DNA from 2 places in the Streptomyces sp. NPDC020422 genome. Region 1 is predicted to be linked to the other one. Evidence: predicted binding sites of a transcription regulator. Region 1 holds the regulator's gene; the other holds the start of a gene.

Evidence for each region. The regulator HrcA, encoded in region 1, represses chaperone genes, less so after heat shock. The targets are predictions, from matches to a motif close to TTNGCACTCNGNNNNNCNGAGTGCNAA.
Region 2: the regulator HrcA is predicted to act here: its motif matches at 2,303-2,329, upstream of groES (co-chaperone GroES).

The regions. Positions count from the first base shown of each region.
Region 1 covers NZ_JBIRVJ010000002.1:274,386-278,591, forward strand. The annotation lists gene dnaJ (molecular chaperone DnaJ) at 129-1,268, opposite strand; gene hrcA (heat-inducible transcriptional repressor HrcA) at 1,269-2,288, opposite strand; gene ACH414_RS05350 (MBL fold metallo-hydrolase) at 2,457-3,179, shown strand; gene ACH414_RS05355 (DUF3097 domain-containing protein) at 3,190-3,993, shown strand.
Region 2 covers NZ_JBIRVJ010000005.1:546,160-550,365, reverse strand. The annotation lists gene groL (chaperonin GroEL) at 105-1,733, opposite strand; gene groES (co-chaperone GroES) at 1,849-2,157, opposite strand; gene ACH414_RS16675 (polysaccharide deacetylase family protein) at 2,563-3,432, opposite strand; gene ACH414_RS16670 (methyltransferase domain-containing protein) at 3,599-4,206, shown strand, end outside.

The DNA.
Region 1 (4,206 bases):
CGACCCCCGGACCCCCAGCCGAACCCCTAGCGCCCGTTGAACGCGTCCTTCAACCGCGAGAACAACCCCTGCTGCCCGGGCTGACCGTGCCGACCCGGGGGACGACCCCCGGACCCCCAGCCGAACCCCTAGCGCCCGTTGAACGCGTCCTTCAACCGCGAGAACAACCCCTGCTGCCCGGGCTGGAACTGCCCGGTGGGGCGCTCCTCGCCGCGCAGCTTGGCCAGCTCGCGCAGGAGGCGCTCCTGCTCCGGGTCGAGCTTGGACGGGGTCTGCACCTCGACGTGGACGATCAGGTCGCCCCGGCCGTTGCCGCGCAGGTGCGTGACGCCGCGGCCGTGCAGCGGGATCGACTGGCCGGACTGGGTGCCCGGGCGGATGTCGACGTCCTCCAGGCCGTCGAGCGTCTGCAGCTGCACCTTCGTGCCGAGCGCGGCGGCCGTCATCGGGATGGTGACCGTGCAGTGCAGGTCGTCGCCGCGCCGCTGGAAGACCTCGTGCGGGGTCTCGTGGATCTCGACGTACAGGTCGCCGGCGGGGCCGCCGCCGGGGCCGACCTCGCCCTCGCCGGCCAGCTGGATCCGGGTGCCGTTGTCGACACCGGCCGGGATCTTGACCGTGAGCGTACGGCGGGACCGCACGCGGCCGTCGCCGGCGCACTCGGGACACGGCGTCGGCACGACCGTGCCGAAGCCCTGGCACTGGGGGCAGGGGCGGGAGGTCATGACCTGGCCCAGGAAGGACCGGGTGACCTGGGAGACCTCGCCACGGCCGCGGCACATGTCACAGGTCTGCGCGGAGGTGCCGGGCGCGGCACCCTCACCGGAGCAGGTGGTGCAGACGACGGCCGTGTCGACCTGGATGTCCTTGGTCGTGCCGAAGGTCGCCTCGTCGAGCGTGATCTCCAGCCGGATCATCGCGTCCTGCCCGCGCCGGGTGCGCGAGCGCGGGCCGCGCTGGGACGCCGTACCGAAGAAGGCGTCCATGATGTCCGAGAAGTTCCCGAAGCCGCCCGCGCCGAAGCCGCCGCCGGCCCCACCGCCGCCGGAGGCGGACAGCGGGTCGCCGCCGAGGTCGTAGACCTGCTTCTTCTGCGGGTCCGACAGCACCTCGTAAGCGGCGTTGATCTCCTTGAACCGCTCCTGGGTCTTCGGGTCCGGGTTCACGTCCGGGTGAAGCTCGCGGGCGAGTCGGCGGAAGGCCTTCTTGATCTCGTCCTGCGACGCGTCGCGGCGTACGCCGAGTACGGCGTAGTAGTCCGTGGCCACTTACGACTCCGCCAGGATCTGTCCGACGTAACGTGCCACTGCGCGTACCGCTCCCATCGTTCCGGGGTAGTCCATGCGGGTCGGTCCGACCACGCCGAGTTTGGCGACTGCCTCGCCGCCGGAACCGTAGCCGACCGAGACGACCGACGTGGACGTCAGCCCCTCGTGGGCGTTCTCGTGCCCGATGCGTACGGTCATCCCCGACTCCTTGGCCTCGCCGAGCAGCTTGAGGAGCACGACCTGCTCCTCGAGTGCTTCCAGGACGGGCCTGATCGTCAGGGGGAAGTCATGTCCGAAGCGGGTCAGATTGGCGGTGCCGCCGATCATGAGCCGCTCCTCCTGCTCCTCCACGAGGGTCTCGAGGAGGGTCGCGAGCACGGTCGAGACCGTGCCCCGGTCCTCGGCCTCCTCGAAGGACTCCGGGAGGTCCTGCACCAGCTGCGGCACGTCCGCGAACCGGCGGCCGACGACCCGGCTGTTGAGCCGGGCCCGCAGGTCGGCCAGGGAGATCTCGCCGAACGGGGCGGGGCAGTCGATCACACGCTGCTCGACCCGGCCGGTGTCGGTGATGAGCACCAGCATCAGCCGGGCGGGCGCCAGCGACAGCAGTTCCACGTGCCGGACCGTCGAACGGGTCAGCGAGGGGTACTGCACGACGGCGACCTGCCGGGTCAGCTGCGCGAGCAGCCGCACCGTGCGGCCGACGACGTCGTCGAGGTCGACGGCTCCGTCGAGGAAGTTGTGGATCGCCCGCCGCTCGGGGGTCGACAGCGGCTTGACGCCGGCCAGCCGGTCCACGAAGAGGCGGTAGCCCTTGTCGGTGGGGATGCGTCCGGCGCTGGTGTGAGGCTGGGCGATGTAGCCCTCCTCCTCCAGCACCGCCATGTCGTTGCGCACGGTGGCGGGCGACACGCCGAGCTTGTGCCGCTCGGTCAGCGCCTTGGAGCCGACCGGCTCCTCCGTCCCCACGTAGTCCTGGACGATGGCACGCAGCACCTCGAGTCTGCGTTCGCTGAGCACCGCGCACACCTCCAGCTGTCGATCCGGGCTTCGGTCCGGTTCCGGTTCTTCCGCATTTGGCACTCGCCCTGCCCGAGTGCCAGGAATCCCCCGGCCAGTGTACGGCGGCGGGCATCGCTCCTGGCAAGGAGGCGGGGTCGGCGGGGTCGCGGCGGATAGCGTCTCGGTATGGACGCGAATTGGGAAGCCCACGGCTGGGAGCGACTGGCGGAGGGGGTGGGACGGCGGCGCCTGCCGGGCTGGGACGCCACGGTGGGCCTGGTGATCGGGGCGGAATCGGTCCTCCTGTACGACACGGGGGCGACCCTCGCCCAGGGCGCCGAGCTGCGCGCCCAGGTGTCGGAGCTGACGGACCGCCGGAGGGTGACGCATATCGCACTGAGCCATCCCCACTTCGACCATGTCCTCGGGACGGCGGCGTTCTCCGGGGCGGAGGTCTTCGGCGCGGTGGGCATGGACACGCTGCTGCCGCGCGAGCGGGAGGCGCTGTACGAGGACGCGGTACGGCAGGGACTGGACGAGCGGGCGGCGGCGGAGGCGGCGGAGGTGCTGGTGGCGCCGCGCCACACGGTCTCCGGCGAATGGACCCTGGACCTGGGCGCCCGCCGCGTCCTGCTGGCGAACATCGGCCCCGGCCACAGCGGCCACGACCTGGCCCTCTTCGTCCCCGGCACCCCGGAGGTGGTCTTCTGCGGCGACCTGGTGGAGGAGTCGGGCGAGCCGCAGGCGGGCCCGGACGCGATCCCGGCCCGCTGGCCGGCGGCGCTGGACCGCCTCCTGGCGCTGGGCGGCGAGGACGCGGTGTACGTCCCGGGCCACGGCGCGGTGGTCGACGCGGACTTCGTCCGACGCCAGCGCGATGAACTGGCACGCCGCTTCGAGGTGTCGTAGCGTCGCCGAAATGCGCAGCTACAACCCGGATCTGACACCCCCTTGGAAGAAGTCGACGCCGGTCCCGACGGTCCCGGCCGACCTCGACCTGGTCGTCGAGGAGGTCACGACGGGGTTCTGCGGGGCGGTGGTCCGCTGCGAGGCGGACACGGTGACCCTGGAGGACCGCTTCGGGAAGCACCGTGTCTTCCCCCTGGCCCCCCGGGCCTTCCTCCTGGACGGCCGCCCGGTCACCCTGACCCGCCCCGCCCGCCCCGCCCCCGCCGTCCCGACCCGTACGGCCTCGGGCTCGATCGCGGTCCCGGGCGCACGGGCGCGGGTGGCCCGGGCGGGCCGCATCTACGTCGAGGGCCGCCACGACGCGGAGCTGGTGGAACGGGTCTGGGGCGACGACCTGCGCATCGAGGGCGTCGTCGTCGAGTACCTGGAGGGCATCGACGACCTCCCGGCCATCGTCGCCGACTTCGCCCCGGCCCCGGACGCCCGCCTCGGCATCCTGGTCGACCACCTGGTCCCCGGCTCCAAGGAGTCCCGCATCGCGGCCCAGGTCTCCTCTCCCGACGTCCTGATCGTGGGCCACCCGTACATCGACGTCTGGGAGGCCGTGAAGCCGTCCTCGGTCGGCATCCCGGCCTGGCCCTCGGTCCCCCACGGCCAGGACTGGAAGACGGGCGTCTGCCGAGCGCTGGGCTGGCCGGAGAACACGGGCGCGGTGTGGCAGCACATCCTGTCGAAGGTGACGTCCTACAAGGACCTGGAGCCCGAACTCCTCGGCCGAGTAGAAGAACTCATCGACTTCGTCACGACCCCGTAGCCCCACCCGTTGTGGCCATTCGTGCCGCCGCGGCGGCACCCACCCTCCCGGCCGCGCCCGCACCCCGCCGTGGGCATTCGTTCCGCTGGGCCGGCGCCCACCCTCCCGGCCGCGCCCGCACCCCGTCGTGGGCCTGCGGCCCCCCGTTGTGGGCATTCGTTCCGCTGGGCCGGCGCCCACCCTCCCGGCCGCGCCTGCGCCCGTTGTGGGCCT
Region 2 (4,206 bases), on a different contig from region 1:
ACCGGGGCGGCGGGAACAGCCGAGGCCCGACCGGGCGGTGGGAACGGGCGAGGCCCGGTGCCCCCGCGACGGGGGCACCGGGCCTCGGCGATCGGCTACCGGACTCAGTGCGAGTGGCCGTGGCCGTGGCTGTGGCCCGCGTCCGCCGGCTCCTCTTCCTTCTTCTCGACGACCAGGGTCTCGGTCGTGAGCAGCAGGGAGGCGATCGAGGCGGCGTTCTCCAGGGCGGAGCGCGTCACCTTCACCGGGTCGATGACGCCGGCCTTGACCAGGTCGCCGTACTCGCCGGTCGCGGCGTTGAAGCCCTGGCCCTTGTCGAGCTCCGCCACCTTCGAGGTGATGACGTAGCCCTCGAGGCCGGCGTTCTCGGCGATCCAGCGCAGCGGCTCGACGGCGGCGCGGCGGACCACGGCGACACCGGTGGCCTCGTCGCCGGTCTTGTCGAGGTTGCCCTCGAGGACCTTGACGGCGTGGACCAGCGCGGAGCCACCACCGGAGACGATGCCCTCCTCGACCGCGGCGCGGGTCGCGGAGATGGCGTCCTCCAGACGGTGCTTCTTCTCCTTCAGCTCCACCTCGGTGGCGGCGCCGACCTTGATGACGCACACGCCGCCGGCCAGCTTCGCGAGGCGCTCCTGGAGCTTCTCGCGGTCCCAGTCGGAGTCCGTGGACTCGATCTCGGCCTTGATCTGGTTGACGCGGCCGAGGACGTCCTCGGAGGAGCCGGCGCCGTCCACGATCGTGGTGTCGTCCTTGGTGACGGTCACGCGGCGGGCGGTGCCCAGCACGTCCAGACCGGCCTGGTCGAGCTTGAGGCCGACCTCCTCGGAGATGACGGTGGCACCGGTGAGGGTGGCCATGTCCTGGAGCATCGCCTTGCGGCGGTCACCGAAGCCGGGCGCCTTGACGGCGACGGCGTTGAAGGTGCCGCGGATCTTGTTGACGACGAGGGTGGAGAGGGCCTCGCCCTCGACGTCCTCGGCGATGATCAGCAGCGGCTTGGAGCCACCGGCCTGGATGACCTTCTCGAGCAGCGGCAGGAGGTCCTGGATGGAGGAGATCTTGCCCTGGTTGATCAGGATGTACGGGTCGTCGAGGACGGCCTCCATACGCTCCTGGTCGGAGACCATGTACGGGGAGAGGTAGCCCTTGTCGAAGGCCATGCCCTCGGTGAACTCCAGCTCCAGGCCGAAGGTGTTGGACTCCTCGACGGTGATGACGCCGTCCTTGCCGACCTTGTCCATCGCCTCGGCGATGAGCTCGCCGACCTGCTGGTCCTGCGCGGAGAGCGCGGCGACGGCGGCGATGTCGGACTTGTCGTCGATCGGGCGGGCGGTCGCGAGGAGCTCCTCGGACACGGCCTTGACCGCGGCGTCGATGCCCTTCTTCAGGGCGGCCGGGGAGGCGCCGGCGGCGACGTTGCGCAGGCCCTCGCGGACCAGGGCCTGGGCGAGCACGGTGGCGGTGGTGGTGCCGTCACCCGCGATGTCGTTGGTCTTGGTCGCCACCTCCTTGACCAGCTGGGCGCCGAGGTTCTCGTACGGGTCCTCGATCTCGACCTCGCGGGCGATCGTGACACCGTCGTTGGTGATGGTGGGGGCGCCGAACTTCTTGTCGATGACGACGTTGCGCCCCTTGGGGCCGATCGTCACCTTCACCGTGTCGGCCAGCTTGTTGACGCCGCGCTCAAGGGCGCGACGGGCGTCCTCGTCGAACTTCAGGATCTTCGCCATGGGAGCGGTTCAGCCCTCTCGGAAATCGTTGAAAGAAAACTGCGCCCCTGGACGCCCACGGGAAGCCAGGGGTCAGGGGCGCAGCTCAAAGCATCTGTACAGGTGCCTTGGTGACTTACTTCTCGATGACCGCGAGCACGTCGCGAGCCGAGAGGACGAGGTACTCCTCGCCGTTGTACTTCACCTCGGTGCCGCCGTACTTGCTGTACAGCACGATGTCGCCGGTCTGGACGTCGAGCGGCAGGCGCTCGCCGTTCTCGAAGCGGCCCGGGCCCACGGCGAGGACGACGCCCTCCTGGGGCTTCTCCTTCGCGGTGTCCGGGATGACCAGGCCAGAGGCGGTGGTCTGCTCGGCGTCGAGCGGCTGGACCACGATGCGGTCCTCAAGCGGCTTGATGGCAACCTTGGAGCTGGTGGTCGTCACGATCCGACCTCCCCCTTCGGAGATCTCACGGGGTTAACTGTCTGAGGTGGCGACCAGCTGGATCCGTCGTCGCGGGTGCCGGACCTGCCCGTCGCTGTTTGGCACTCTCCAGTGGGGAGTGCCAGAGCCGAGACTATGACCGCGATTAGCACTCGGTCAAGCGGAGTGCCAATTCACGACCCCGTGGCGTGAGCGGAGGGCACGGCCGGAAGAACGCACGGCCGGGGCTCGTGGTTCCGTACGAGGGCTCGGAGCGGGCCCGGGCCACGCGCGCCGGGTGCGGCGAGACCTTCTCCGCGGCCTTGCGGCCGAGCCGCTCGATCGGGTCGACGGAGGACGCGCAGGCCGGGAGGGTGAACAGCGCGCCGGTCAGGGCCAGGGCGGCTGTCAGCCGGCGCGCCCGGCTCATACGTAGTCCTCCAGCCTGGCCACCGCGTACCCCTTCGCCGTGATCGTCTTCATCACCCGCCGGATCATGTCCGGCATGGTGCCCTTCCAGTCCTCCTTGCCGCGGAAATGGGTGAGGATGATGTCGCCGGGGTGCAGGTCCCGGTCCCACTCGCGCCACTCCATGTGGTCGGGGAAGGCCTCGGAGGCCCACAGCGGGACCGCCTTGACCCCGCAGCTCTTCGCGGCCCGCAGGGTGTCCTCGTTGTAGTTGCCGTAGGGCGGCCGGAAGAGCGGGGGCCGCTTGCCGAACTGCTTCTCGATGACGTCCTGCATCCCGCAGATCTCGCGCTTCTGGTCGTCGTAGTCGAGACCGGGCAGATAGCGGTGGTGGAGCGTGTGGTTGTGCAGGGCGACCCCGGAGTCCCGCATCCTGCGGAAGTAGCCGTAGTCCTCCTTGACCAGGTAGTCGCTGAGGAACGCGCTGTACGGGATCTTGAGCTCGCTCATCATCCGCAGCAGCGCCGGGTCCTTCTCCGCGCCGTCGTCGATCGTCAGGAAGACGACCTTCTGCTTGGTCGGCACGGTGGTGAAGACCGGCGGCAGCCCCTCCCCGTCGGTCTCGAAGCCCTTGCGGGTGGTGATCCTCGGCTTCACCGCGGGCGGCTCGGGCGCTTCGAGCGGCGGCTTGGCCAGGCCCCACTTCTTCGCCGCGGCCACCCGGGCGGCGCGCGCGGCCCGGACCCGTTCGACGTACGCGTTCAGCGCGCCGGCCGCGTTCTGCGCGGGCTGCTGTCCGGCGGCGGGCTTCGCCGGCGCGGGCCGCCCCTCGCCGCCGGGGCCCGCACAGGCGGAGCCGAGCGCGGCGACGAGGAGGGCGACGCCGATCGCGCGCACGGAGCGGCCGGACCCGAACGACGGCCTTTGTTCCTTTTGTCTGACTAGCTGCATGGCGCCGCATCCTGTCAGCGCCGGACCCCTCCCGGGCCCCGACACCACCGGCGCCGCCCGCACGGTCCCCCGGGCGGCCCACACCGCCCCCGCGCCCCTCAGAATGGGACGGGTGACCGACCTCGCCGCCTTCACCGCCCTGCTCGCCCCCGAGGGGCAGGCCCTGCTCGCCGCCCTGCGCGACTACGACCCCGCCCAGGAGCTGGCGGTCGCCTCCCGGCTGCGCCGCGACCACCCCGCCGAACTGGTCTCGGCCGCGCTCGGCCAGGCCCGGCTCCGGCAGCGCGCGGTGGCGAAGTTCGGCGCCGAGGACGCGTACCGGATGTACTTCACGCCCAACGGCGTCGAGCAGTCCACCCGGGCCACCGTCGGCGCCTACCGGGCGGCCCGCCTCAAGGCGCTCGGCGTGCGCGCCGTGGCGGACCTGTGCTCCGGCATCGGCGGGGACGCGATCGCACTCGCCCGCGCCGGGATCAGCGTGCTCGCCGTCGACCGGGACCCGCTGACCGCCGAGGCGGCCCGCGCCAACGCCGCCGCACTCGGGCTGGCCGATCTGATCGAGGTGCGGTGCGCGGACGTGACCGAGACCGACACCAGCCCGTACGACGCGGTCTTCGTCGACCCCGCGCGGCGCGGCGGGCGGGGCCGGATCTTCGACCCCGAGGCGTACTCGCCGCCGCTGTCCTGGGCGGTGGACGCGGCCCGCAAGGC